Regions from separate parts of the Bradyrhizobium manausense genome, predicted to be linked through region 3. Evidence: predicted binding sites of a transcription regulator. Region 3 holds the regulator's gene; each other region holds the start of a gene.
The links. The regulator PhoB, encoded in region 3, activates phosphate uptake and scavenging genes when phosphate is short. The targets are predictions, from matches to a motif close to TGTCATNNANCTGTCAT.
Positions count from the first base shown of each region.

Region 1 (7,293 bases), on a different contig from region 3:
ATGCATCGGATGATTGCCGGGATTGATCCGCGTCATCGCCGCGATCGAGCAGAACTTTCCGATGGTGGTGTAGGTGATCTGCGCGTCGTTGACGACGTAGGAGTAATCGCCCATCGCGACCTCGTGCAGGATGGTGCGCGCGCCGACCTCGGTGTAGGCGCCGAGCCTGGTTTCGTGCAGCTTCGCCGAAGCATCGATGGTCGGCTCGACCGATAGCACCTTGGCCATGTTGCATCCGGAGTTCGAGGGCGGGCGCTCGTCTTCGAGTGGCTTGATGACATCATCATGACGACGACATGACAGGGGATGAGGTGGGTTGGATCGCCGCACTGCATTGCGCATGTCACACAAGTGTCAACCGTCAGGGATAGCGGTGGGCCCCAGCTACTCTGGAGCCCTGCATGCTGGTGGTGGAAGGTCTGACGTGCCGCTTCGGCGCAAAAGCCGCGGTGGACGACGCGTCGTTTCAAATCTCCCCCGGCGGATTCGTCGGTGTGATCGGGCGCTCCGGCGCCGGCAAGTCGACCTTGCTGCGAACCATCAATCGTCTGGTGACGCCGACGCAGGGTCGTATCCTGTTCGACGGCCTCGACGTCACCGCGCTGCGCGGCAAGGAGCTGCGGCAGTGGCGGGCGCGCTCGGCGATGATCTTCCAGCAATTCAATCTGGTTGGCCGCCTCGATGTCCTGACCAACGTGCTGATGGGGCGTCTTGCCACCATGCCGGCCTGGCGCTCGCTCTCGCAGATCTGGCCCGAGCAGGACAAGGCGCTGGCGATGTCCGCGCTGGAACAGTTCGACATCGCCCCGCTCGCCGCCCAGCGCGCCGACCAGCTCTCCGGCGGCCAGCAGCAGCGCGTGGCGATTGCCCGCGCCCTGGTGCAGCAGCCCGATATCATCCTCGCCGACGAGCCGATTGCCTCGCTCGATCCGCGCAATACCAAGATCGTCATGGATGCGCTTCTGCGCATCAACAAGCATTTCGGCATCACGGTGATCTGCAATCTGCATTCGCTCGATCTGGCGCGCAGCTATTGCGACCGCCTCATCGGCATGGCCCAGGGCCGCGTAGTGTTCGACGGCGCGCCGTCCGCGCTGACCGATCTCGTCGCGCGTGAGCTCTACGATCTCGAGGCCGCCGACGTCATGGGCGGCACATCTGCGCCGTTGCCGGAGGGCGTCCCGGCACTCGGAACGGCCGCGGCGGCTTGAGCCGCCGCGCATCCGTCATTTCCAGTTTCTTGCGTCAACCGATCCTATCAGATGAAGAGGACATCATGATCACTCGCAGACTCGTTCTTGCCGGCGCAGCCGCGCTGACCCTTGCCGGATCCGCTTCCGCCGAAGACTGGAAGACGAAATATCCGGAGATCACCTTCGCCGCGATCCCGGCCGAGAACGGCTCGGGCGTGACCGAGCGCTACGGTCCTTTCATCAACTATCTGTCGAAGGAGCTCGGCATCAAGGTAACGCTGCGTGTCGCCAATGACTACGCTGCCCTCATCGAGGGCCAGCGCGCCGGCAACATCCAGATCGGCTATTACGGTCCGGCTTCCTTTGCGCGCGCCCGTCTCACCGGCGTCAAGACCGATGCCTTCGTGATCGACGTCAATTCCGACGGCTCGAAGGGCTACTACTCCGTCTTCTACGTGCTGGCGAAATCGCCGTACCAGAAGATCGAGGACCTCAAGGGCAAGAATCTCGGGCTTGTCGATCCGAACTCCACGTCCGGCAACAACATGCCCCGCTTCAAGCTGAACGCGATGAGCATCGATCCCGATGCCTATTTCTCCAAGGTGGTCTTCACCGGCAGCCACGAGAACGCCGTTCTGGCGCTGGCCCAGGGCACCGTCGACGTCGCCGCCAACTGGTGGAACGCCGACGACGATTCCAACCTGACCCGCATGCTCAACAAGGGCATGGTGAAGTCGGCCGACGGCACGCCGATGAAGAAGGAGGACTTCCGCATCATCGGGAAGTCCGACCTCATCATCAACTCGCCCTACGCCTACCTGAGCGATCTGCCCGAGGACATGAAGGCCGCGATCAAGAAGGCCTTCCTGGATGCCGCGCAGAAGGATCCCGAGGCGTTCAAGAAGCTTTCCGACGGCAAGAACAAGCCGTGGGAGCCGATCGCAAATGACGATTACAACAAGACCATCGAGCTGATTAAGTTCGTCGACAATCTGCGCAAGAAGGCGTCCTGATCTCGTCGGGACGATTTGCTGGAGCCGGGTCGATGGACCCGGCTCTTCTCTTGAGGGATCCTTTCCGCTGAACCCATGACCGTTGCGGTTTCGCTTCTCCCCGAGCAGCAGCTTGCTGTCCTCAATGCCGCTTACCGCAAGGCGGTGGCGCGCAAACGCCTGCGCCTGCTGGCGGGCCTCGTCGTCTTCGTCGCCGCGCTGATCGTGGTCTCGATCGGTGCCGAGGTGAACCTGCGCACGCTCTTCACTTATTTCGGCCATTTCGTCAGCTATTTCGACCGCATCTTCACCCTCGATAGCGGCCAGCGGGTTTGGATCAATTTTGGCGAGTGGTTCTGGGGCTGGCACAAATGGCTCAGGCTGCTCGGCGAGACGCTGCTGATCAGCTATGTCGGCACCCTGATCGGTGCGGTCCTCGCCTTCGGCCTCAATTTCTTCGCGGCCGAGAACACCTCGCCTGCGACGTGGCTGCGCTTCACGGTGCGGCGCCTGCTCGAATTCGCCCGCACGGTGCCCGGCATCGTGTTCGCGCTGATCTTCGTCATCGCCTTCGGCCTCGGGCCGATGGCCGGCGTGCTCGCGATCGCGATCCACTCCACCGGGGCGCTCGGAAAGCTGTTCTCCGAGATCGTCGAGAACGCCGACATGAAGCCGGTCGAGGGCATCCGCTCAACAGGCGCGAGCTGGATCTCCTGCATGCGCTTTGCGATCCTGCCGCAGGTCTCGGCGGGCTATGCCAGCTACGCGCTGCTGCGCTTCGAGATCAATGTGCGCGAGGCGTCCGTGATGGGCTTTGTCGGCGCCGGCGGCATCGGGCAGGAACTGATCGTCGCGATCCGCAAGTTCTACTACTCCGACGTCAGCGCCATCCTCGTCACCATCATCGTCACGGTCTTCCTGATCGACATCACGACCGGCTGGGTCCGCGGCCGCCTGTTCGGCAAGGAGGCGCGGAAATGAGCAAGCCGCAGGACGTGAACACCGCGGAGCTCCGCGCACGCTATCCCGATGTCTTCGACCGCCCGACGTCGTCGCGGCTGGCGACGCCAATGGTGCTCGCTGCTGCCCTCGCGATCTTCCTGTTCGGCCTCGTCGATCTTGATTTCTCGCCGTCGCGCTTCATCTCGGGGCTGAGCCAGCTCGGCTGGATCAGCATGATGATGATCCCGCCAGATCCCGGGTCGTCCTTGCCGCTCTATCTGAGGGCGCTGGGCGAAACCCTGTCGATCGCGCTGCTGGGTACCACGCTGGCTGCGCTGATGGCGCTGCCGGTCAGCCTGCTTGCGGCGCGCAATGTCGTGCCCTCGATCTTCCTGCGTTTTCCGGTGCGGCGCTTCCTCGATTCGATCCGCGGCGTCGACACGCTGATCTGGGCGCTGGTGTGGATCAACGTGGTCGGCCTCGGCCCGTTCGCCGGCGTGCTCGCGATCGCGGTGTCGGATTTCGGTGCGTTCGGCAAGCTGTTTTCGGAGGCGATTGAAAGCGCCGACCAGAAGCAGGTCGAAGGCATCCGTGCCTCCGGCGGCAGTGCACTACATGAGATCCGCTTCGGTCTGATGCCGCAGGTGCTTCCCGTCATCGCCGGTCAGGTGCTTTATTTCATCGAGTCGAACACACGCTCGGCCACCATCATCGGCATCGTCGGCGCCGGCGGCATCGGCCTCCAGCTCGCCGAGCAGATCCGTGTGCTGGAATGGCAGAGGGTGTCGTTCCTGATCCTGATGATCCTGGTCGCGGTCGCCGCGATCGATTTCATCTCGGGCAAGCTGCGCTTTGCGATTATCGGGCGCAGGGCGGTAGCCTGAGTTTCTGTCTTGCCTTCTCCCCTTGTGGGAGAAGGTGGCGCGAAGCGCCGGATGAGGGGTTCTCTCCGCGCATTCGGATAAGAGTTGGGCCCGCGCAGAGAACCGCTCACCCGTCTCGCGGCTCCGCGGCGAGCCACCCTCTCCCGCAAGGGGGGAGGGGAAGAAGCCTACGGCTCCACTAAAAACTCCACCCGCTCGGCTGCAAATCGCGAGTGCTTGGTCACCAGCGGTTTGCCTTCGAGATCGAGGTCGGTCGCATCGACCACCAGGATCGGCCGCCCCAGCGGCAGGTCGAGCCGCGTGGCATCGGTGGCGTCGACGATGCCGGCGGTGATCCTGGTGGCGCCGCGGCGATAATCGCGGATCCCGTAATGCTCGAGCATCTTCGTCATCGAGCGCGTCTCGGCGAACACCGTGCCCGCGCCCGGAAACCGCTCTGCCGAGAGCCAGGTGGTGGAAACGCAGATCGGCGTGCGGTCCGCGAGGCGAATGGCCTCGATCCGCACCAGTGGCGCGCCGGTCTTCAATCCCAGCTCCCGTGCGAGTTCGCGGGTTGCGACATCGTCTGACGCCTCGATCAACCGGCCTTGCGGCTCGCGGCCTTCGGCGCCGACGATCTCGGAAAAGCGCGTGCGAGAGCGCAAGGGATAAGCGAGCTTCTGCGCCTCGACATAGGTTCCGCTGCCGCGCTCGGCGCGCACGATGCCGCGTTCGGCCAGCGCCGCCAGCGCGCGCCGCACAGTGTGCCGATTGACGCGATAGGTCTCGGCGATCTCCATCTCGCCCGGCAGCTTGTCGCCCGCGGCAAACCGGCCGTCGGCGATGCCGCGCTCGATGCCGTCGGCAACGAGGCGCCACAGCGCGACGCCCGAAGAGGCGGTGTCCTGCATGCTCATGTCGGCGATCAGCCTAGCCCGGAAATCACACGCTTGTCACGAAACAGTCATGGCGCGTCCGTATCAAGTTGTCTATTATCATAGACAACTTGAATTCGGCAAGTTCTCTGGAAAAGTTCGGTGGATTCGGTGACCCAGCACAACACCCAAGCCCAGCGCCAGGCCGCCATGGCCGTGCTGGCGCACGCGGAGGCGGGCGAGATCGCCGCCCGCCTCCGCACGATTGCCTTGCCCGGCCATCAGGATTTGCGCGCACCGGAAAACGGTCTGGTGATGTTGCGTGGCCGGGTCGGCGGCGACGGTGCGCCGTTCAATCTCGGCGAAGCCACGGTGTCGCGCGCGGCGGTGCGGCTCGCGAGCGGTGAGGTCGGCTTCGGCTACACGCTCGGCCGTGACGGCGAGAAGGCGCGGCTGATCGCGCTATGCGATGCGCTGGTGCAATCGCACGATTTCAGTGCCGCCGTCGAGCGCGACGTTATCGCACCGTTGCGCGAGCAGCTTATGGTCCGGCGCAGCCGTGCGGCCGAAGAGACCGCGGCGACGAAGGTTGATTTCTACACCATGGTGCGCGGTGAGGGGTGAGGCCATGACCACGATTGCGGAATTGCCGCCAGGGTTCGCCGACAAGGTGTTGTCGGCGCAATCGACCTTTCGCTCGGTCATGGACGCGATGGCGCGGCCGGGCTCGGTCCAGCGCATCGTGCCGGTGGCGGGAGCGCCTGATACGATGATGCGCGGTACCGCCGCGATCGCGCTGACGCTGTTCGACCACGACACGCCGCTCTGGCTCGATGCGCGGATGGCGGAAAGCACCGACGTCCTGAAATGGCTCAAGTTCCACACCGGTGCGCCGGTGGTGCAGGATACGTCGATCGCATCATTCGCGCTGGTCAGTGACGGCGGTGCGTTGCTTCCGCTCGAGCGCTTTGCGCTCGGCACCAACGAATATCCCGATCGTTCGACCACGGTGATCATTCAGGCCGACAGCCTGGATTCAGGTCGCGGTTTCGAGCTGCGTGGCCCCGGCATCGATGGCGTCGCGACGCTCCATGCCTCGATCAAGCCGTTCGACCTGTTCGAGCGCCTGCGTGTCAACGAGACGCTGTTTCCGCGGGGAATCGACGTGGTGCTGGTCGCCGATGATGCCGTGGTCGCGATCCCGCGCACCACGCGTGTCGTGAGCAAGGGAGGCTAGAGGCATGTATGTCGCAGTCAAAGGCGGCGAACGCGCCATCGAGAATGCCCATCGGCTGCTCGCCAATATCAGGCGCGGCGACCAAGGCGTTGCGGAAGTCTCCCTGGACCAGATCTCGGAGCAACTTGGACTCGCCGTCGACCGCGTCATGAGCGAAGGCTCGCTTTATGACCGCGAACTCGCGGCGCTCGCGATCAAGCAGGCACGTGGTGATCTGATCGAGGCGATATTCCTCGTCCGCGCCTTCCGTGCCACCTTGCCGCGCTTCGGCAACAGCGAGCCCGTCAACACCGGTGCGATGCGTGTGCAGCGGCGGGTGTCCGCGACCTTCAAGGACATTCCGGGTGGCCAGATCCTCGGGCCGACCTTCGATTACACGCATCGCCTGCTCGATCCCTCGCTCGCCCAGGGCTTTGTACCTGAAGCGCCGGCGATATCGGAGGCTTCGACCACGGCGACGCCGCGCGTAACCGACATTCTTGGCCGCGATGGGCTGATCGAATCCTCGCCTCAAGCCGAAGAGGGCGCCAGCGTCGGCGACCTCACGCGCGAGCCGCTGAACTTCCCGGCGGACCGCGACTTGCGACTGCAAAACCTCGCGCGTGGTGACGAAGGGTTTTTGCTGGCGATGGGCTACTCCACCCAGCGCGGCTATGGCCGCAACCATCCCTTCGTTGGCGAGATTCGCTTCGGTGAGGTGGAGGTCGAGTTCGCCGCCGAAGACGTCGGCTTTGCCGTGCCGCTCGGTTCGATCGAGCTCACGGAGTGCCAGATGGTCAACCAGTTCAAGGGCTCGGCGACGGAAGCGCCGTGCTTCACCCGCGGCTATGGCCTGGCTTTCGGCCAGAGCGAGCGCAAGACCATGTCGATGGCCCTGGTCGATCGTGCTCTACGTGCCCGCGAGCTCGGTGAAGAGGCGCTGGCCCCGGCGCAAGATGAAGAATTCGTATTGTCGCATTCGGACAACGTCCAGGCGACCGGCTTCGTCGAGCATCTGAAGCTGCCGCATTACGTCGACTTCCAGTCCGAGCTCGGCCTCTTGCGCAAGCTGCGCAAGGAATTCGCCGAAGCGTCCACTGAAGCCAACGCGCCCGGTGCCATGAAGGAGGCCGCGGAATGAACGCGCCCTCCTACAACTTCGCTTATCTCGACGAGCAGACCAAGCGGATGATCCGCCGCGCGATCCTGAAG
Region 1 covers NZ_JAFCJI010000002.1:1,231,732-1,239,024, reverse strand. The annotation lists gene JQ631_RS26185 (transferase hexapeptide repeat family protein) at 1-228, opposite strand, end outside; gene phnC (phosphonate ABC transporter ATP-binding protein) at 402-1,211, shown strand; gene phnD (phosphonate ABC transporter substrate-binding protein) at 1,277-2,206, shown strand; gene phnE (phosphonate ABC transporter, permease protein PhnE) at 2,282-3,166, shown strand; gene phnE (phosphonate ABC transporter, permease protein PhnE) at 3,163-4,011, shown strand; gene phnF (phosphonate metabolism transcriptional regulator PhnF) at 4,179-4,907, opposite strand; gene phnG (phosphonate C-P lyase system protein PhnG) at 5,028-5,489, shown strand; gene phnH (phosphonate C-P lyase system protein PhnH) at 5,494-6,102, shown strand; gene JQ631_RS26145 (carbon-phosphorus lyase complex subunit) at 6,107-7,222, shown strand; gene JQ631_RS26140 (alpha-D-ribose 1-methylphosphonate 5-phosphate C-P-lyase PhnJ) at 7,219-7,293, shown strand, end outside.
Region 1: phnF (phosphonate metabolism transcriptional regulator PhnF) is a predicted target of PhoB. The motif match lies at 4,942-4,958, and genes of this name have one in related genera.

Region 2 (7,293 bases), on a different contig from region 3:
AAAAAGGGCGACTGCTGCGAAGGCCAAAAAAGGCCGGAAAACCAGCGGGAGCCGACCAAAAATCGTATCCAGGAAGCGGTCCGCGGCTGCGGCGCCGCGCCGCGCGTCCGTCGCCGGCGCTGCTGCCAAGACCGCGAGCAAAGACACCGGCAAGGCGACCATCCGTGGCCTGCGTACCAAGCTGACGCGGGCGCTGCGGCGCGTCGCCGAGCTCGAGGCCGCAGCCGACACCGATTTCCTGCTCGATATTCCCAACCGGCGCGGTTTCGAGCGCGAGCTCCAGCGCGCCATCGCCTACATGAAGCGATACCGCGCCAGCGGCGCGCTGATCGTGCTCGACGTCGACCGGCTGAAGCCGATCAACGATTCCTTCGGCCACGCCGCCGGCGACGAGGTGCTGAAGACGATCGCGAGCACGCTGACGCGGCAGATCCGCGCTTCCGACGTGGTCGGCCGTCTCGGAGGCGACGAGTTTGCCTTGCTGTTGTGGAATCTCAGCGAGACCGATGCCAAGGCGAAAGCTGTCATCTTCGAGCAGGCGATCGATGATTTGTCGTTCACCTTTCGCGGCCAGCATGTGACCGCGGGCGCCTCTGCGGGTGTTGCGCTGCTCGGTGCGCAGGCCGATGCCGCCCGCGCGCTGGAGGAGGCCGATGCAGCCATGTATGTGCGCAAGGCGCACCGGCGCCACGAGCCGCGGATCAAGCTCGTGAGTAGCTGACTTTACAGCGTCGCGAGATCTTCCGGCACGTTGCCGAACTTGCGCAGCAGCGTGGCGTCACCGAATTCGCCGGTCATGGGATCGCCGCAGCGGCTGAACGCGACTGCGCCGATATGGCCGGCACCGTGCGCCAAAACCTCGGCGCGCCGCAACGCGGCCGTCGAGCTTTGGCATTCCTCCGCGGTGCCCGCGACAGGCGATCCGTCGGCATCGATCAGGAAGGGCATTGCAACGTAGTAGGTCACGTCTGACATGGCATTGCGCTCCAATGGTGAATTCAGGCGGCGCTGCTTCTGCTGCGCGACGTCTCAGGAATGCAGCCGGCCGAAACCGCCGCCTGCAATTCTTCCAGCTCGGCTTCCAGATATTCGTTGGCCATGATCAGCGCCTTGATGGTGCTGCGCAAGTTGCCGTCGCACATCGCGATCGCCTGGTCGCAGGCCTGTTCGTAGTGGCTGTTGTCGAGAAGGGCGGGGACTGACATTTGCGGTGTCCTTGCGGGTTGGCCATGAGGGTGGCCTTGGGCTTTTCCTGGGGCGTCGGGGCGAGATTTATGTTCTTCTTTTGTTCTTTTTGAGTCAAGCGGATTCAGCCGCGGCAATCCGCAAACCTCCGCAAATCAGGCGATGATGTCGGGTGTGATCTGGTCTTCGATGAAGGCGATACGGTCGCGCAACAACAGCTTGCGTTTCTTCAACCGCTGTAACCGCAACAGGTCGGGGGCGGGCGATTGATGCAGTGCATCGATCGCCGCATCGAGATCTCGGTGTTCCTGCTGCAACCGGGTGAGCTCGGCTTCGAGTTCACGCTCGTCTTCATGGGTCATGTCTGCGGTGGCCGAAAAACCGATAGGCTTGAGATCAAGGCTGTGGATGCCCTGTGGAAATTATCGTCCTTGCGCGGCGTGACCGCAAGCGATCTACCACCGTCACGCACCGCTCACTCGCAAGATATTTCAACGATTCGTAAGCGTGTCGCGCGAGCACATTGATATCATGGATTTTTCGCCGCGTGGTTCCCTACTCACGCTTCATTACATATGAATTTTCAAAAATGACGCTGCGACGACGGATACCCATCGACAGAACGAATCGGTGATGTACACTTCCTCGTCCGGATCGAATCCAAGGTTCACCCCTACCGAGGAGGTTTCGAATGACAATTCAGGCACATCTGGTTGAATTGGAACGGAAACACAAAACTCTCGAAAACGAATTGCACGAAGCTCTCGTGCACCTTTCAACAGACGACCTGCAAATTGTTGAGTTGAAACGCCGGAAGTTGTTGGTCAAGGACCAGATTGAACGACTGAAGCAGTCGGGCGACACGCTTCACTAGTAACCCCCGTAACAGCGTAAAGTTTGATCGTATCCTTTCAGGCAGGGATGAGAGCCTTTGCGCTCGTCCCTGCTGTAAGGCGCGCATTGCGCAACCATCGTTGCGCAAGCGCCTGTTTTGCCTGGCCGCGTTTTCCGACACGCTCTCTCTCGGAAATGCTTTCTAGACGTTCGCGAGCTCCGCGACATGGTCCGCGATTGCGAGCGACGATGTCAGTCCCGGCGATTCGATCCCGAACAGATTGACCAGACCAGCGACGCCATGGTCGCGCGGACCCTGCATGAGAAAATCCTGCGTCGCCACGGCCGGTGGCACGATCTTCGGACGAATGCCCGAATAGCTCGGCATCAGCGCGCCGTCAGGCAATGTCGGCCAGTATTTGCGGATCGCCGGATAGAAGCGCTCGGCGCGTGACGGATCAACTTCATAGTCGATCGTCTCGATCCACTCGACGTCGGGACCGAAGCGCGCCTGTCCTGCCATGTCCAGGGTGAGATGCACCCCAAGCCCGCCGGGCTCGGGCACCGGATAGATCAGGCGCGAAAACGGCGCGCGCGCATTGCAGCTGAAATAGTTGCCCTTGGCGAGATAGGCCGGCGGAATCCGGTCGATCGGCATGCCGTCGATATGGCGTGCCACGGACGTCGCCGACAGTCCGGCGGCGTTGACGAGCAGGTCGCATTGCAGGGTCATCGGAGCTTCGCCGCCAGCCTCGATCTCGATCATGCCGGCCTCCGCCTTGGCGCGGAGCAGCGGCGTATGAAACGCAAAGGCTGCGCCTGCTTCCTCGGCCTCGCCGCGTAGCGAGAGCATGTAGGCGTGGCTGTCGATGATGCCGGTCGACGGCGAGAGCAGTGCCGCATCGCAGGCCAGCGCCGGCTCCAGCGCGCGCGCGGCCTCGCCCGAGAGCAACTGCATGTCGAGCACGCCGTTGGCCTCGGCATGCGCCTTGATCGATTGCAGCTTCTCGGTTTCCTTCGCATTGGTGGCGACGATCAGCTTGCCGCAATTCTTGTGCGGGATGCCGCGCTCACCGCAATACCGATAGAGCGCATGCTTGCCGTCGACGCACATCCGCGCCATCCAGCTCCCTGCGCGGTAGTAGATCCCGGCATGGATCACCTCGCTGTTGCGTGAGGAGGTGACGGTGCCGATCGCCTCGGCTTCCTCGAGCACGATCACTTCGCGCCCGGCCTGTGCGAGCTTTCTTGCCACCGCGAGCCCGACCACGCCGGCTCCGATGACGACGCAGTCGACCCTATCCATGGTGATGCAGAAGTCCCGCTGAAGGTGCCGATTTGCCTGGGAAACGCGCCGCGCGGGCATTTTCCGTTAAGGAAGCATTTATCATGTCAGGGCAATTGCCGTATTTCACGTCACATTTTTCTGCTGGGCGTACAGGCGTTTACCCGATCCAAACCCGTGAAGCCAGACAATCCGCAGTTGAAATTGCGGGTGGCTGATGGCTGAGAAGAACTGGCAGGAAGGCAGCATGCTTCCGATTGCTGTGCAGGCCGTCGTGTGCCTGATCAGCGCGGTTGCGCCTTCGCGTGCCTATGCCGACGGCTTCACTCCGGCAAGCTATATCGGCGCCCTGGATCCCAATCTGGTCTGGGAAGGCCTGATCGGAGGCATTGTCGTCTGCGCGTTCCTGGCGGCGCTCGCGCTGTGGATTCATTCCGCCCTGCGCCGGAGCAGGCGTTCGCAGTTGCGGCGCAACGCCTTCGTCTCCTCCGCCATGAACAATCTCAACCAGGGCGTGGTGATGACGGATGCGCAGCGGCGCATCATCTTCTGCAATGACCGCTATCTCGAGATCTACGGCCTTGCGCGCTCGGACCTGTGGACCGGCATGACCGGCTACGACATCCTTGGATTGCGGCGCAAGCGCGGGGTCCTTGGCGTCACCGACGACGAATTCTACGAGAAGGCGGCAAGCCCCAACGGCCTGATCACCGAACTGCCCGACGCCCGGGCGATCCTGGTCAAATATTTCATTCTGCCGAACGGCGGATCGGTGGCGACCCATCTCGACGTCAGCGAGCAGCGCAAGCTGTCGCGGCAGCTCGCCTCGACCACGCAATTCCTCGAAACGGTGCTGGACAACGTGCCGGCCTGTGTCGCCGCGAAGAACATCGAGGACGGCCGCTACATCTTCGCCAACAGTGCCTATGGGCGTTTCTGGGGCTTCTCGCGGGACCAGGTCGTCGGCAAGAACGCGCGCGAGCTGTTCGGCCCGAAATCGGCAGACAGCATCGAGGCGACCGACCGGGCCGCGCTGCTGGCGCCGGAGGGACAGTATCGCAACGAATTCGAAGTCGACGTCGACCAGGCCCGCCGCATGGTGGCCTCGACCCGCATCGTGGTCCGCAACGAGAGCAACAAGCCGGAATTCCTGCTGGTGGTGTTCGAGGACATCACCGACCGGCAATCGCTGTCGATGGAGCTGGAGAGCACCAAGAAGTTCCTCGAGCTCGTGGTCGACAACATCCCGGTGGCGCTGATCGTGGAGCAGGTCCGGGATGGCCGTTATCTGCTTGCCAACCGCAGCGCCGAGACAATCCTCAACCGCAGGCGCGAGGAAGCCACCGGCCTGACGGCCTCCGACATCTTCAATGCCAAGGAAGCCAAGCTGATCATCGCGCGCGACGAGGCCGCGATCAAGAAACGCGGGATGATCACCGAGGAGCATCCGATCTCCACCAAGGACGGCCTGCGCCTGTTCCTGACCCGGCGTGCCACGGTGCTCAACGACGTCGGTGAGCCGCAATATCTGATCAAGACCCACGAGGACGTCACCAACCGCCGGCAGACCGAGTCGCGCATGGCACACATGGCCTACCACGACGGCCTCACCGATTTGCCGAACCGCGCCGCCTTCCTTCAGGCGCTGACCCAGATGATCGAGGCCTGCGAGGGCACCGACGAGGAGTTCGCGGTCCTTTGCGTCGATCTCGACGGCCTCAAGGAAGTCAATGACGTGTTCGGCCATGCGCTCGGCGACAAGCTGCTGATCGAAGTGGCCCAGCGGTTCCAGGACGCCGCACGCGGCGGCCTGGTGGCGCGCCTGTCCGGCGACGAGTTCGGCCTGATCATCGACGGCAAGCAGCCTGAAGCCGGCCTCGCGCTGGCTCAGCAGCTCGGCGAGGCGCTCGCGGCGGAATTCCACATCGACGGCCGCGCCGTCCGCGCCGGCATTACCACCGGCATGTCGATCTTCCCGCACAATGGCCCCGACGGCGCCGCGCTGCTCGCCAATGCCGGCGCCGCCCTGTTCCGCGCCAAGCAGAAATCGCGCGGCACGATCAGCCTCTACCAGCCCGAGATGGACCAGCAGATTCGCGACCGCCGCGTGCTGCACCAGGATTTGTCGAAGGCGATCAAGAACGGCGAGCTGTCGCTGGCCTTCCAGCCGCAAGGCATCGCGCGCGACAGCGTCGCCGAGAGCGAGATCATCGGCTTCGAGGCCCTGGCGCGCTGGCAGCATCCGGTACGCGGCCAGGTCTCGCCGGCCGAATTCATCCCGATCGCGGAGGAAAGCGGCCTGATCGTCGAGATGGGCGAATGGATCCTGCGCGAGGCCTGCCGCGAGGCCGCGTCGTGGCCGAAACCGCTCCAGGTCGCGGTCAACCTGTCGCCGGCGCAGTTCATGCACGGTGACGTGGTCGGGCTGGTCCATTCGATCCTGATCGAGACCGGGCTTGCACCGGGCCGGCTCGAGCTCGAAATCACCGAGGGCGTGCTGATCGAGGACTTTGATCGCGGCCTGGCGCTGCTGCGCCGCCTGAAGGCGCTGGGTGTGCGCATCTCCATGGACGATTTCGGCAGCGGCTATTCCTCGCTGAGTTATCTCCAGGCGTTCCCGTTCGACAAGATCAAGATCGACCGCGCCTTCATCATCAATCTCGGCCGCAACCCGCAATCGGCCGCGATCGTGCGTGCCGTGATCGACCTCGGCCACGGTCTCGAAATGTCGATCATCGCCGAGGGCGTCGAGACGATCGATCAGCTCGCCTTCCTCGCCCGGGAAGGTTGCGACGGCGTGCAGGGCTATCTGCTCGGCAAGCCGCTGCCGATCGGGCAATATGCCGGCCTCGTCGGCCGCGTCGAGGCCATGGAGCTTGCGCTCAAGACCGGCTAAGGCGTTTTCAAGCGAAGTGGCCGCCGGTTCGCGTCAAGAAAACGCGTCAAAACAAGAATCCAGAGCTTCGTTCCGATTTCATCGGAACGAAAATAGCTCTAGTGAGGTGGGGCACTTGCTTCGCTCCCTCTCGACGGTTTCATGGCGGATTACGACCTCGCGATCATCGGCGGCGGCCTGAACGGTGTCAGCCTCGCACGCGATGCCGCCGGTCGCGGGCTGCGGGTGATCCTGATCGAGCAGGGCGATCTTGGCGGCGCTGCATCCTCGGCGACACCACGATTGATCCACGGCGATCTGTCGGTGCTCGAACGGCGCGGCTTCTGGCGGGTGCGCCGGGCCCTGGCCGAGCGCCGCATCTGGTTGCGGATCGCGCCGCATCTGGTGCGGCCGGCAAGTTTTGTGATCCCAGCGCACTCCGACGAGCGTCCGCCCTGGCTGCTGCGGGCCGGCCTGTATGTTTATGACGCGCTGACGAATCGTGGCGGCCTTCCTGCCTCGACGACGCTCGACATCACGCATCATCCGGTCGGCAATGCGCTGAAGCGGCCCTTCGGCATCGGCCTCGCATATGCCGATTGCGTCGTCGATGATTCCCGCCTGGTGGTGCTCACGGCGCTGGATGCCGCCGAGCGCGGCGCCACGATCCGCACCGGGGCGCGTTGCGTGCGCGCCGACAGGACCGACGTCTGGCGGCTCGCGCTGGTCGACCGCGGCCATCGCCGGGTGATCACGTCACGTGCGCTGGCCAATGCCAGCGGCGGCTGGACGTCGATGGTCGCGGAGACCGTGTTGCGGCAGCCGCAGCCGGCCACGGCGGCCATGCAGATGAGCCAGATCGTCGTGCCCAGGCTATTCGAGTCCGACAACGTCTATGTGTTCCAGAACAACGATGGGCGACTGATTTTTGCCAGCCCGTTCGAGCGCGATTTCACGCTGGTCGGCACGGTCACGCATGATTTCACGGGCGATCCCGCGATCGTCGCGATGTCGGGCGCCGATGTCAGTTATCTCTGCGACGCCGTGAGCCGCTACTTCCGCGAGCGCGTCGCTCCGACCGACGTGGTGCACACAGTCTCCGCCGTCAAACTGT
Region 2 covers NZ_JAFCJI010000002.1:878,816-886,108, reverse strand. The annotation lists gene JQ631_RS24470 (GGDEF domain-containing protein) at 1-721, shown strand, start outside; gene JQ631_RS24465 (hypothetical protein) at 724-975, opposite strand; gene JQ631_RS24460 (hypothetical protein) at 999-1,205, opposite strand; gene JQ631_RS24455 (YdcH family protein) at 1,341-1,547, opposite strand; gene JQ631_RS24450 (YdcH family protein) at 1,877-2,059, shown strand; gene JQ631_RS24445 (NAD(P)/FAD-dependent oxidoreductase) at 2,222-3,325, opposite strand; gene JQ631_RS24440 (sensor domain-containing protein) at 3,522-6,200, shown strand; gene JQ631_RS24435 (glycerol-3-phosphate dehydrogenase) at 6,342-7,293, shown strand, end outside.
Region 2: JQ631_RS24450 (YdcH family protein) is a predicted target of PhoB. The motif match lies at 1,775-1,791, and genes of this name have one in related genera.

Region 3 (7,293 bases):
TCTGCTGCTGTTCGTGCTGACGTTCTTTGTGCTCGCCGGCGCCCGGCTGATGCTGCTGCGCCTGGAAAAGAAGGCGGGGAAGTAACATGAACCCGATCTATTCGCGCCGCCGCCGCAAGGACATCGTCATTCGCGGGCTCTGCATCGGGGCAGCCGCCTTCGGCGTCACCTGGCTCGCGCTGATCCTGATGACACTGCTTTATAACGGGTTGGCGGGCCTGAACCTCGACCTGTTCATCTCCGACACCCCGCCCCCGGGCTCGACCGAAGGCGGCCTGCGCAACGCCATCGTCGGCTCGGTGATCATGACCGTGATCGGCGTCGGCATCGGCGCGCCGCTCGGCCTGTTCGCCGGCACCTATCTCGCCGAGTATGGCCGCAACGACAAGCTGACCTCGGTGATCCGCTTCATCAACGACATCCTGCTGTCGGCGCCCTCGATCATCATCGGCCTGTTCATCTACGGCGCGGTGGTGGTGCCGATGCGCGGCTTCTCGGCGATCGCAGGCTCGCTCGCGCTCGCCGTCATCGTGATCCCGGTGGTGCTGCGCACGACCGAGGACATGCTGCTGCTGGTGCCGAACGCGTTGCGCGAGGCGGCCTCCGCGCTCGGCCTGCCGCGCTCGCTGGTGATCAAGCGGATCGCCTACCGCGCCGCGCGCTCCGGCCTCATCACCGGCGTGCTGCTCGCCACCGCCCGCGTCGCCGGCGAGACCGCGCCGCTGCTCTTCACCGCGCTGTCGAACCAGTTCTTCAGCCTCGGCCTGAACAAGACGATGGCGAACCTGCCTGTGACCATCAACAATTTCGTCCAGAGCCCTTACGCCTATTGGAAGCAGCTCGCCTGGAGCGGCGCGCTGCTGATCACCCTCACTGTGCTTGCCTTGAACATTGGCGCGCGCATTCTCGGCGCCGAGAGGACTGCAAAATGACCGATCTTTCCGTATCGATGAGTGCGTCCGGCGGACTGCCCCAGGCGCCGGTGCTGCCCGAGGCGCCTGCCAAGGTAACGGTGCGCAACCTCAACTTCTATTACGGTGAGCACCACGCGCTGAAGAACATCAATCTGGCGCTCGGCACCAACCGTGTCACGGCCTTCATCGGCCCGTCCGGCTGCGGCAAGTCGACCCTGCTGCGCATCTTCAACCGGATGTACGACCTTTATCCGGGCCAGCGCGTCATCGGTCAGCTGATGCTCGACCAGACCAATATCCTCGACCCCAAGCTGGACCTCAACCTGCTGCGCGCCCGCGTCGGCATGGTGTTCCAGAAGCCGACGCCGTTCCCGATGACGATCTACGAGAACATCGCCTTCGGCATCCGTCTCTATGAGAAGATCTCGAAGTCCGAGATGGACGACCGCGTCGAGAAGGCGCTGCGCGGCGGCGCGCTCTGGAACGAGGTCAAGGACAAGCTCAACGCCTCCGGCCTGTCGCTCTCCGGCGGCCAGCAGCAGCGTCTCTGCATCGCCCGCACCGTCGCGGTGCGGCCCGAGGTGATCCTGTTCGACGAGCCCTGCTCGGCGCTCGATCCGATCTCGACCGCCAAGGTCGAGGAGCTGATCCAGGAACTGTCCGAGAACTACACGATCGCGATCGTCACCCATAACATGCAGCAGGCGGCCCGCGTCTCCGACAAGACCGCCTTCATGTATCTCGGCGAGCTGATCGAGTTCGACGACACCAGCAAGATCTTCACGTCGCCGACCGACCGGCGCACGCAGGATTACATCACCGGCCGGTTCGGCTGAGGAGACGGAACATGGGTTCTGAACATACCGCAAAAGCTTTCGACACCGACCTCCAGGAGCTCACGCGCCTGGTGGCCGAGATGGGCGGCATCGCCGAGCGCATGATCGTCGATTCCGTCGATGCGCTGATCCGCCGCGACGTCGCGCTCGGCCAGCGCGTGGTCACCATCGATGCGGAGCTCGACGCGCTCCAGAAGAAGATCGAGGAGCGCGCCGTGCTCACCATCGCGCGCCGCCAGCCGATGGCGGTGGATCTGCGCGAGATCGTCGGCGCCATGCGCGTCGCCACCGATCTCGAGCGGATCGGCGACCTCGCCAAGAACATGGGCAAGCGCGTCGCCGCGCTGGAGACGGATTTCCATCCGCTCAAGCTGTTCCGTGGCCTCGAGCACATGACCGATCTCGTTCAGCAGCAGGTTAAGTCGGTGCTGGACGCCTATGCCGCGCATGATCTGCCGGCGGCGATGGCGGTGTGGAAGGGCGACGAGGAAGTCGATGCCATCTGCACCTCGCTGTTCCGCGAGCTCCTCACCTACATGATGGAGGATCCGCGCAACATCTCGTTCTGCATCCATCTGATGTTCTGCGCCAAGAACATCGAGCGGATCGGCGACCATGCCACCAACATTGCCGAGACCGTGTTCTACATGATCGAAGGCCAGGCCATCACCGACAAGCGGCCGAAGGGCGACATGACGACCTTCGCCACGACGGTCCCCAATACCTGAATCCTCAAGGAGCGACGACCCTATGGGCGCACGCATTATGGTGGTTGAGGACGAGGAGGCTCTGACCGAGCTTCTTCGCTACAACCTCGAAGGCGACGGTTATGACGTCGAGACGGTGATGCGCGGTGACGACGCCGACACCCGCCTCAAGGAGCACATCCCCGATCTGATCGTGCTCGACTGGATGTTGCCGGGACTGTCGGGCATCGAGCTGTGCCGCCGGCTGCGGACGCGGTCCGACACCAAGCAGCTGCCGATCATCATGCTCACCGCGCGCGGCGAGGAGAGCGAGCGGGTGCGGGGCCTCGCGACCGGCGCCGACGATTATATCGTCAAGCCGTTCTCGGTGCCCGAGCTGCTCGCGCGCGTGAAGGGCCTGCTGCGGCGCGCCAGCCCCGAGCGGCTGGCAACCGTCCTGGCCTTCGGCGACATCGAGCTCGACCGCGAGAAGCGGCGCGTGGCGCGCTCCGGACGGCCGATCGATCTCGGCCCGACCGAGTATCGCCTGCTCGAGTTCTTCCTGGAGCATCCCGGCCGGGTGTTCTCGCGCGAGCAGTTGCTCGATAGCGTCTGGGGCCGCGACATCTATATCGACGAGCGCACCGTCGACGTGCATATCGGCCGTTTGCGCAAGCTGCTCAATCTCGGCCGCGAGCAGGACCCGATCCGCACCGTCCGCGGCGCCGGCTACGCGCTCGATGACCGCTTTGCGAAGGCGGAGCAGGCATCGAGCTAGCTGCACGCTAGCCAAACAAAAAAGCGCGCCCGGTGGCGCGCTTTTTTATGTCTCGATCGGCCCGGCCTGTGCCGGAACGACGTCGTCCAAGGCTGTGCTCAGCGCGTGCCCGGCTTCGGCGCCGCACGACGGCGATCGGCGGCCGGCTGATACGCCACGCGCGAGTGCTGGGCGCAATAGGGCAGGCCGGAGAGTGCCTTGCCGCCGCAGAAGAAGAAATCCGGGCTCGAGGGATCGCCGACCGGCCAGTGGCAGGTCGCCTCGTTCAGCTCGAGCAGCGATAGCCGCTGGCTCATCGGCACCACGTTGTCGTAGGTGACCGGTTCGGCCTCGACCTCGACCTCGAAGGCCTGCGCCAGCGCGGTGTTGCCGCGTGAGATCGGGCGGCTCACCCGCATCATGTGCTGCGCGGGACGCGCCTTGCGCGGCCGCGGAGCTGCCGAAGACGGGCTCTTGGCGCGGCCGGACAGGCCGAGCCTGTGAACCTTGCCGATCACGGCGTTACGGGTGACATTCCCAAGCTCAGCGGCGATCTGGCTGGCCGAAAGTCCGGCCTCCCAGAGCTTTTTAAGCTGTTCGACGCGATCGTCGGACCAGGTCAAAACCGTCATTGCACCCTTTCCTTCGCCGCGCGCCCGCCATCCTGGGGCCGCACGGCGAATGCCTAAGCTTCGAAAAACCCGTGCCGCCAGAATCCCTTAAGGCTCGCCGGGCGCGATGAGACGCCCGAACGTTTACGCCGGTACAAAGAGGACTCTTGGGATCAGAACCGCTGCACGAGATGTCGTATCTGACAAGCCAAACGCTACAATATGGCGTGACTCGCGCGCAAGAGTCCGCCGACTCGCTTCCACATGTTCCGTGGTGGAAATCCCGCAAATTCGTCACCGCAAGACTACGGATTCAGCGTTTCGCCAGGCTTTCCGGGCGGCATTGACACCCGTTTCACCAGGCCTAAGATGGTCATGCGTGCCGCCCTTAAAAGGCGGCACGTTTCGTTTTCCGGGCCGGTCAATGGTGCGTTGCGCAATGCACGCGTCGTCCGTCCGCAACAATCAAGTGATCGTCATGACCAACAGCGCAGCGCCGCATTTGCTCCCCGTTTTCGCCAGGGCCGACATCGGTTTTGAGCGCGGTGAAGGCGTCTGGTTGATCGCAACCAACGGCGATCGCTATCTCGATTTCACCTCGGGCGTGGCGGTGAATGCGCTCGGCCATGCCCATCCGGCGCTGGTCAAGGCGTTGCAGGAGCAGGCGACCAGGCTCTGGCACATGTCGAACCTGTTCCAGAGCCCGGACGGCGAGAAGCTCGCCCAGCGCCTGTGCAACGAGAGCTTTGCGGACTTCGTGTTCTTCTGCAATTCCGGCGCTGAAGCGCTGGAGGGCGTGATCAAGCTGGTCCGCCATTATCACTTCTCCAAGGGCCATCCCGAGCGCTATCGCATCATCACCTTCGAGGGCGCCTTCCACGGCCGCACGCTGGCGACGCTGGCCGCGACGGGCTCGGCAAAATATCTCGAAGGGTTTGGTCCGCCGATGGAGGGTTTCGATCAGGTCCCGCACGGCGACATCGAGGCCGTGAAGAAGGCGATCGGTCCGCACACTGCCGGCATCCTGATCGAGCCGATCCAGGGCGAGGGCGGCGTGCGCTCGGCGACGCCGACTTTCCTCAAGGCGCTGCGTCAGCTTTGCGACGAGAAAGGCCTGCTGCTTGCGTTTGACGAGGTGCAGACCGGCATGGGCCGCACCGGCGATCTGTTCGCGCACCGCCGCACCGGCGTGACGCCCGATGTGATGTCGCTGGCCAAGGCGCTCGGCGGCGGCTTCCCGATCGGCGCGGTGCTGGCGACCGCTGAGGCCGCCTCCGGCATGGGACCCGGCTCGCACGGCTCGACCTTCGGCGGCAATCCGCTGGCGATCGCGGCTGCGAATGCCGTGCTCGATGTCATGCTCAAGCCCGGCTTCTTCGACCACGTGCAGAAGATGTCGCTGCTGCTCAAGCAGAAGCTCGCCTCCGTGATCGACCGTCACCCCGATATCGTCAGCGAGATTCGCGGCGAGGGGCTTTTGATCGGCATCAAGGCCGTGGTGCCCTCCGGCGATCTCGTCGCTGCGCTCCGCAATGAAAAGCTGCTCACCGTCGGCGCCGGCGACAATGTCGTGCGCTTCCTGCCGCCCCTGATCGTCACCGAGGCCGAGATCGAGGACAGCGTTGCGCGGCTCGAACGCGCCTGCACGGCGCTCTCAGGCAACAAGCGGGCGGCAAGCTGATGAGCAAGACCCCCAAGCACTTCCTCGATATCAACGAGCTGCCGCTGTCGGAGCTCAAGAGCATGCTCGCGGCCTCCTCCGCCATGAAGGCGAAGCAGAAGGCGCATCAGCCGGTGCGGCCGCTCGAAGGCAAGACGCTGGCGATGATCTTCGAGCGTCCGTCGACCCGCACGCGCGTTTCGTTCGATGTCGCCATGCGCCAGCTCGGCGGCGAGCCCATCATGCTCACCGGCGCCGAGATGCAGCTCGGCCGCGGCGAGACCATCGCCGACACCGCGCGCGTGCTGTCGCGCTATGTCGACGCCATCATGATCCGCATCCTCAACCACGAGGCGTTGCTGGAGCTTGCGGCGAACGCGACCGTGCCTGTCATCAACGGCCTGACGCGGCGTTCGCATCCATGCCAGGTGATGGCCGACCTCATGACCTATGAGGAGCATCGCGGTCCGATCGAAGGCCGGACCGTGGCCTGGACCGGTGACGACAACAATGTGCTGGCGTCCTGGGCCCATGCCGCCGAACGCTTCAAGTTCAAGCTCAATGTCGCGACGCCGCCGGAACTCGCCCCGAAGAAGGTGATGCGGGACTTCATCAAGGCCACCAACGCATCGATCGTGCTCGGCACCGATGCGGAAGCCGCCGTGAAGGGCGCCGACTGCGTCGTCACCGACACCTGGGTGTCGATGGGCGACAAGGAAGGCGAGCACCGCCACAACGTGCTGAAGCCCTACCAGGTCAATTCCAAGCTGATGTCGCTGGCCAAGCCCGACGCGCTGTTCATGCACTGCCTGCCCGCCCATCGCGGCGAGGAAGTCACCGACGAGGTGATCGACGGCCCGCAATCGGTCGTGTTCGACGAGGCCGAAAACCGCCTGCACGCGCAGAAGGGCATTCTGGCCTGGTGTTTTGACGCGGTGAAGTAATCTGGCCAGAGGCCCGGTTGCAGCCCCATACACAATTGTCGTTCCGGCGAAGGCCGGGACCCATACCGTGTGAAGTTTCTTATGGCAGGTTGGTCGAGACTGACGGTCTTCGCCAAACTTTGGCCTGTGGTTACGGGTCCCGGATCTGCGCTTCGCTTGTCCGGGACGACAACGAGTTTGAGGTTGCTTCGTAGAACGCTACCTGCACCCGGAACGCACCACCTCGCGCCCCTTCCATTTCCCGCCCTCCGACCCCAGATAGAGCGCCATGGTTTCCCAATCCCCTGACATGAAAGCCGGGCCTGAAGGCCCGGTTCGCGCGCCATCGGCGGTTCCGATCGATGACGCCGTGCTGCCCTACGAGGTCGACGCGCTCGATGTGCGCGGTCGCCTGGTGCGACTCGGCCCTGCGCTCGACGAGATCCTGACCAAGCACGATTATCCCGCACCTGTCGGCAAGCTGCTCGGCGAGGCCATCGTGCTGACGACGCTGCTCGGCTCGGCGCTGAAATTCGAGGGACGCTTCATCCTCCAGGCCCAGACCGACGGTCCGGTGTCGTTCCTGGTGGTGGACTATCAGGCGCCGGACCGCCTGCGCGCCTATGCGCGCTTCGACGCCGAGCGTCTCGGCGACGCCAAGGACTCCGGTACGCTGCTCGGCCGCGGTCATCTCGCCATGACCATCGACCAGGGGCCGGACATGAGCCGCTACCAGGGTCTGGTCGCACTCGACGGCGGCAGCCTCGAGGACGCCGCCCACGAATATTTCCTGCGTTCCGAGCAGATCCCGACGCGCGTGCGCCTTGCGGTCGGCGAGGAATGGCGCTCGAGCGACGGCGGCAAGCATCGCTGGCGCGCCGGCGGCATGCTGATGCAGTTTTTGCC
Region 3 covers NZ_JAFCJI010000001.1:3,561,765-3,569,057, reverse strand. The annotation lists gene pstC (phosphate ABC transporter permease subunit PstC) at 1-85, shown strand, start outside; gene pstA (phosphate ABC transporter permease PstA) at 87-932, shown strand; gene pstB (phosphate ABC transporter ATP-binding protein PstB) at 929-1,750, shown strand; gene phoU (phosphate signaling complex protein PhoU) at 1,762-2,478, shown strand; gene phoB (phosphate regulon transcriptional regulator PhoB) at 2,501-3,214, shown strand; gene JQ631_RS17070 (GcrA family cell cycle regulator) at 3,313-3,825, opposite strand; gene JQ631_RS17065 (aspartate aminotransferase family protein) at 4,283-5,485, shown strand; gene argF (ornithine carbamoyltransferase) at 5,485-6,408, shown strand; gene JQ631_RS17055 (Hsp33 family molecular chaperone) at 6,677-7,293, shown strand, end outside.

Region 4 (7,293 bases), on a different contig from region 3:
TCGACAGCGGCGCATCCATCGGCATCACGATGGTTGCCTGCATGTCCAGGATCTTGGCTGCCGCCGCCACGCCCTGGGCGTGGTTGCCGGAGGAGAACGCCACGACGCCGCCGGCGCGCTTGTCCTGCGGGATCGAAAACACCTTGTTGAAGGCGCCGCGGAACTTGAAGGAGCCGGTGCGCTGGAGCATCTCCGGCTTCAGGAACACCTTGGCGCCAACGCGCTCGTTGAGCACGGGAAAGGATAACAGTGGGGTGCGGACGGCAAACGGCGCGAGCACGCGCGCTGCGGCGTCGATATCGGCGGGGCCGATCGGAAGGGGCTGTTCGGACATGGCGCGATGTTATCGCGGCCGGCGAGGTGCGGGCAAGACACCTCCGCGCGAGGATTTTTTCCCTTAAGCGACGAAACGCGGCTGCTCCGCCCCGTCCCGGCCGGGCAGCACGGCACCGACCGCGCGGATGCTGTCGATGAAGGCCTGCGCCGAGGCCTCCCAGGTGTAGGCGGCGGCGAATTCGATGCAGACCTGCCTGGAAATGTCGAGCGCCGCGAAGCAGGCATTGCGTAGGTCATTGTCCAGCGCACCGACCGGCGCATTGCCGATGACGTCGAGCGGCCCCTTCACCGGGAACGCCGCAACCGGCAGGCCGCTGGCAAGCGCCTCGAGCAGGACGAGCCCGAACGTGTCGGTCTTGCTCGGAAACACGAAGACGTCGGCCGCCGCATAAATGTCGGCCAGCTCCTCGCCGTGCTTTTCGCCCAGGAAAATCGCCTCGGGATAGGCCTCTTCCAGCGCGTTGCGCGCCGGTCCGTCGCCGACGATCACCTTGGTGCCTGGCAGATCGAGGTCGAGAAACGCTTCCAGATTCTTCTCCACCGCGACGCGGCCGACCGAGAGGAACACCGGAGCCGGCAGGCAGAGGTCGACGGCCCGAGGATGGAACAGATGCGTGTCGACACCGCGCGGCCACAGCACGACATTGTCGAAGCCGCGCTCGCCGAGTTCGCGGGCCAGCGCAGGCGTCGCCGCCATCACGGCCCGGCTCGGACTGTGGAAACGGCGCAGCGCCCGCCAGATCAGCGAACCCGGAACCGGCACGCGGGCGCGAACATATTCGGGGAAGCGGGTGTGGAAGCTGGTCGTGAACGGCAGCTTGCGCTGCCGGCAATAGCGGCGGACCATCAGGCCGATCGGCCCTTCCGTCGCGATATGGATGCTGTCGGGCCGTGCTTCCGCGATCAGTTTTGCGATGCGCGCCGGGCGCGGCATGGCGAGTCGTACGTCGCGATAACTGGGCATCGCAAAAGTGCGAAACGATTGCGGCGTCAGGAATGTGAACTCGACGTCGAGCGTCTTGGCGGCATCAGCGAGCTTGGTCAGCGTCCGAACCACACCGTTGACTTGCGGATGCCAGGCGTCGGTCGCGACCAGGATGCGCATCAAGCAGCTCTCGTCAGGCAGCTCTGGCCGCCACCTGCGGAACCTCTGCCGGCTTCTGCAGGTGATCCGCCCAAGTGATGATCTCGAAACGGCCGTCGTCGTGCTCGACGAGCGCAGTGCAGCTCTCGACCCAGTCGCCGCAATTCATGTAGCGGATGCCGTTCTCGTCGCGGATCACGGCGTAGTGGATGTGGCCGCAGATCACGCCGTCGGCGTCATGGCGCCGCGCCTCGGCTGCGAGCGCCTGCTCGAACGCCCCGATATAGTTGACGGCGTTCTTGACCTTCTGCTTGGCCCATTGCGACAGCGACCAGTAGGGCACTTTGAACATGCGACGGAAGAAGTTGACGAAGCGATTCATCTGGATCGCGAAGTCGTAGGCCTTGTCGCCGAGATGGGCGAGCCAGCGTGCGTTCTGCACAACGAGGTCGAATATGTCGCCGTGGATGACGAGATAGCGCTTGCCGTCCACGCCGGTGTGGACGGTGTTCTCGACGACGTCGATGCCGCCGAAATGCGTGCCGTAATAGTTGCGCAGGAACTCGTCGTGATTGCCCGGAATGTAGATGACCTTGGCGCCCTTGCGCGCCTTGCGCAGCAGCTTCTGGACGAGGTCGTTATGCGATTGCGGCCAGTGCCAGCTCGATTTCAGCGCCCAGCCATCGACGATGTCGCCTACAAGATAGATGGTGTCGGCATCATGATAGCGCAGGAAGTCCAGCAAAAGGTCGGCTTGCGAACCGCGGGCTCCGAGGTGAACGTCGGAGATGAACAACGTGCGAAAGCGCCGCTCCGGGCTCTCGTCACTCACATCGTAACTTCCCATGCGACAGCCTGTAACAATATCCCGTGACAGGGGGATGACGATTGAACCTTTGAGGCACCCTCAGATACGAATCAGACCTTGCCTCGCCCTCCCCGCGAATATCAGCCGCATGCGACAATCAGGCGACATGGCCGGGCGATGGCTCTTCGCAAAGCCCGAACCAGGGCGGTAGAAGACGTCCCACATCCGACACAGTGCAAGCCGAACCAGCGGCTATTTTCCAGAAGCAACCACGGCCCGAACAACAAGCGCGATACGTTCACCGCGCATGTTGGGCCTTATACGGCCCGAACGTTCGAGTTCGGCAAGCCCATGCAGCGCCGCCCAAAACGCCTCGGTTGCAACAGCCACATCGGCGCAAAACGGCGTCACCACTGCAGCAAGAGCTTCGAACCCGGCCCGCAGTTCCGGTCTGGTCTCGGCGGAGGCGAAGCGCAGATCTGTCGGAAGGATAAACATGGCTTGATAGAGCGCGGGATTATCGAGCGCGAAGGCGAGATAGGCCGTCGCGACATTCTTGACGGCGTTTCGTCCGGTCGATCCATTCGCTGAGTCGCGAAGAGCGGCTGCGATCTCCCGGAATCCTTCCAGCGCAACCGCACTAACGATCGCATCCCTGTTTTCGAAATGCGAGTAGAGCACGGGCTGGCTATGTTCGATCTCATCGGCGAGACGACGGATCGTCACGGCGCTCCATCCCTCGCGCTCGGCGATCACGCGCGCGGCCGCGATGATGCGGCGTTCACGCTCGGCACGCTGCCTATCCTTCCGTTCCGCGATCCCCACTTTCGAGCTCCCAGACCAAACGCCACCAACAATCTATGATCAACGCTTGACGATCTAGCAACGCTAGTTTAAATAAACTAGCATCGCTAGATTAACTTGGAATGATAGGAAGATTGTCATGCATGGGCTTCCGCTCGGAGCGGCGCTGCTCCTGGCTCTCGCGATTATCGGGATCGGCATCCTTTATCTCCTGAACCCAATGATAGCGATACGCAGTTTCGGCCTGCCGCTCCCTGAAGACAGCGCCAACATCGCCTGGTGGCTCCGGCTCAAGGGTGTTCGTGACATCGCGTCCGGATTGATCCTACTGGCGTTCATGGCGAGCAACTTCCCGCGCGGGGTCGGCATCGTCCTGCTTGTTGAAGCCATCATCCCCGTTGGCGATATGCTGCTCGTGCTTGCAGCCAAGGGCTCTGTACGCAGCGCTTTGGGCATTCACGGCCTCACGGCGGTCATCATGATTTTGGCGGCCATCCCCATGATGACGGATGTGCCCCTGACATGATCCATGTTGTTTCGCTCTGCCTGCTCGTTGCGGCACTCCTTGGCGCAGGCCTCTACAACGCCATCGGCACATCCGCGACGCAGGACAACTTCGCGCGATGGGGTTATCCGCGCTGGTGGAGCAGCCTCACCGGCGGACTGGAGATGGTAAGCGCCGCTCTGATTGCGGTCCCCGCCAGCCGCATCGTGGGCTTGGCACTAGGCGCGACCATCATCTTGGCTGCCATCTTGACCATCCTGCGCCATCGCGAATTTTCCCACCTCGTACCGCTTGGTGTCTTCGCCGCCTTGATTGCGCTTGCAGGGACATGTCTTGAGCACCAGCGTGCCAAACAGAATTCATGGCCGCTGACACGAGCAGGCCTGGCGTTCGCAGCGGCGTCAGTAGAACTTGTGGAAATGATGGATCGGCCCGTGGCCGTGCCCGACACTGAAGCGGTCGGCAGAAGCAATTGCCGCGCTGATCCAGCTCTTGGCATTGCGCACGGCCGTCTCGAGATCGTCGCCCTTGGCAAGGCCGGCCGCAACGGCCGAGGACAGCGAGCAGCCGGTGCCATGGGTGTTGCGCGTGGCGACGCGCGGCGCGGCGAGTACGATCGTGGTGTCGGCGCTGACGAGATAGTCGGTGCTCTCCGCACCCTCGCCGTGCCCGCCCTTGATCAGGACCGCGCGGCAGCCGAGCCCGAGCAGACGACGCCCCTGGCTTTCGATCTCGGCCTCGCTTCGCGCGACCGGCTCGTCGAGCAGTGCGGCGGCCTCAGGCAGATTGGGCGTGATCACGGTCGCCAGCCGCATCAGCTTCGTGCGCAAGGCTTCGACGGCGTCAGCGGCCAGCAGGCGGTCGCCTGATGTCGCGACCATCACCGGGTCGAGCACGATGTGCCGAGGCTTCCAGCGCGACAACGCCGCGGCGATCGCATCGATGCTGCCTGCCTGCGCCACCATGCCGATCTTGACCGCTCCGACCTCGAGATCGGAGAAGACCGCGTCAATCTGTGCGGTGACGAAATCGGCGGGCACCGCGTGAATGCCGGTGACGCCTCTGGTGTTCTGCGCCGTCAGCGCCGTGATCGCCGAGGCGCCAAAGACACCGAGCGCGGCAAAGGTCTTCAGGTCGGCCTGAATGCCGGCGCCGCCGCTCGAGTCGGAGCCGGCGATGGTGAGCGCAACGGGTGTGGTCATCGCAGGATACGCTTGCTTGGAGAAAACATGGTCATCACCGGTCCTGACATGGCTCATCCCTAGCGCGCTGGCGGAGCCCCAGCAAGCCGACGAATCAGGCGAGGCCGATGCTTCGCGGCATTGTCGTCCCCCAAGCGTGCATACCCTGCGAAAATAAGACCACGGCATCGCCCGGCCTTGGCGGCCAAGCGTGCGAATGACACGTTAGTCGGTGGATTCGTCCAGCGACTCAAAATTGCGGGCTCCGGCCTGCCCCTCTCGGGAACCAACCATGTGGGCCTATTTCGAACGTCTCCTCGACTCCTCGACGCTGTCACCGCACGGCATCTGCCTGCTGTGGGAGCCTGAGCTGATCTGGCTCCATGTCGTCTCGGACGCCTGCATCGCGGCGGCTTATTTCTCGATCCCGTTTGCGCTGGCGATTCTCGTCACCAAACGGCGCGACCTCCAGTTCGGGTGGGTCTATTGGGCGTTTGCGATCTTCATTACGGCGTGCGGTCTGACGCATCTGCTGTCGATCTACACGCTCTGGGTCCCGGTCTATGGCATCGAGGGCCTGGTCAAGGCGCTGACCGCTATTGCGTCGATCTTCACCGCGGCGGCACTGTGGCCGCTCCTGCCCAAGATCCTGACGATCCCCTCTCCGTTCGAGCTGGAAAAGGTCCAGGCCGCGCTCGAAGTGGAAGAGATCAAGCGCCGCGATGCGACACTGCTGCTCAAACAGGTCGGAGAGGCGCAGCGCGCGATGCGCGAAAGCGTGGCGCGCCTCACCGCAGTCGTCGAAACTGCGGTCGACGGCGTCATCCTGTTCGATGCGCAAGCCCGCATTCTCCTGTTCAATCCTGCCTGCGAACGGCTGTTCGGCTATCGCGCCGGCGAGGTCATGAATCTCGACATCGGCATGCTGATGTCCGACCAAGGGAAGCGTCTGCCCGCCGCCCATGCGCAGCGTTTCGCAACTGGGGAGACCACCGGCCTGCGCAAGGACGGGTCACACTTTCCGATGGATCTGTCGGTCGGCCAGGCGTGGCAGGACGGCGAGCTGATCTATGTGGGCATCGTCCACGATCTCACCGCGCGCAAGCTGACCGAGCAGCAGCTCCAGCAAGCGCAGAAGATGGAGACGGTCGGCCAGCTCTCCGGCGGGATCGCGCATGACTTCAACAACCTCCTGACCGTCATTATCGGTAATGCCGAGCACCTCAGCGAGCAACTCAAGGGCCGGCCCGATCTGCGGCAATTCGCCGACGACATCTGCCAGTCCGGTGAACGCGGCGCGGAGCTCACGCAGCGGCTGCTCGCCTTCAGCCGTCGCCAGCTGCTACGGCCGCAGACGATCGATTGCCGCGAGCTGATCTTGTCGATGCTCAAGCTGTTCAAGCGCACCCTGCGCGAGAACATCGAGATCAGCACCGCCTTCGGGCCCGGCACGATCCAGGCCTTTGCCGACCGCTCCCAGCTCGAATCCGCCGTGCTGAATCTGGCGCTGAACGCGCAGGATGCCATGCCGTCAGGTGGACATCTGACGCTGAGCACGGAGCTCGCCGCGGTCGACGACGACTATCGTGCGCTGCACCCGGAAATGGCGTCCGGCGCCTATGCGCTGATTTCCATCACCGATGACGGCGAAGGCATGACGCCCGAAGTGATCGAGCACGCCTTCGAGCCGTTCTTCACCACCAAGGAGGTCGGCAAGGGTTCAGGGCTCGGCCTGAGCATGGTCTATGGCTTCGCAAAGCAATCCGACGGCCATGTCTCGATCTATAGCGAACAGGGCCTGGGCACGACGATCCGGATCTACCTGCCGTGCGCCGGCGGACAATTGCTGACCGACGCGACGGACAACGAAGACGCCGCGCCGCGCGGCCATGAGACCATCCTGATCGCGGAGGACGATCCGTTCGTGCGCTCCTCGGTGATCCTTCGGGTGGAGGCGCTCGGCTATCGCGTCGTCGCGGCCGTCAATGGCAAGGAGGCCTTGCAGCGGCTGCGCGCCGACCCCGGCATCGACATGCTGTTCACCGATATCGTGATGCCCGGCGGCATGAGCGGCTGGGAGCTCGCCGACCAGGCCCGGCGCATTCGACCGGGACTGCCGGTGCTGTTCACCTCGGGCTATGCGCTGGAGACCTTGGTCGAGCAAGGCCGCGCGCAGGCGCAGGCGGTTGTCCTGACCAAGCCCTACCGCAAGGCCGAACTCGCTCAGCGACTCAGGGACGCCTTTTCCGCCGCGGCGGTGATTTCAGGGCCCTGACCGGCATCTGGCGGTCGGCGAGTCCGCTTGCTAAATCGGGGCGGTTTTGGCCTATTAGCCGGCGAGATATGCCTTCGGAGTGACTGCAATGGTTCCTTTCTTCGTCCAGATCAAATGCAAGCTCGGCCAGTCCTATACGGTCGCCAATGCGCTTGCCGAAGCCGAGATCGCCTCCGAGATCTATTCCACCGCCGGCCAATACGACTTGCTGGTCAAGTTCTATGTCGACAACGACACCGACATCGGCCACTTCGTCAACGAGAAGGTGCAGGTGCTGCCGGGCATCCAGGACACCCTCAC
Region 4 covers NZ_JAFCJI010000006.1:75,299-82,591, reverse strand. The annotation lists gene JQ631_RS30425 (threonine/serine dehydratase family protein) at 1-334, opposite strand, end outside; gene JQ631_RS30420 (glycosyltransferase family 4 protein) at 398-1,441, opposite strand; gene JQ631_RS30415 (UDP-2,3-diacylglucosamine diphosphatase) at 1,455-2,267, opposite strand; gene JQ631_RS30410 (TetR/AcrR family transcriptional regulator) at 2,481-3,053, opposite strand; gene JQ631_RS30405 (DUF4267 domain-containing protein) at 3,172-3,558, shown strand; partial or broken gene JQ631_RS30400 (DoxX family protein) at 3,555-3,860, shown strand; gene thiD (bifunctional hydroxymethylpyrimidine kinase/phosphomethylpyrimidine kinase) at 3,939-4,739, opposite strand; gene JQ631_RS30390 (hybrid sensor histidine kinase/response regulator) at 5,011-6,993, shown strand; gene JQ631_RS30385 (Lrp/AsnC ligand binding domain-containing protein) at 7,082-7,293, shown strand, end outside.
Region 4: JQ631_RS30415 (UDP-2,3-diacylglucosamine diphosphatase) is a predicted target of PhoB. The motif match lies at 2,291-2,307, and genes of this name have one in related genera.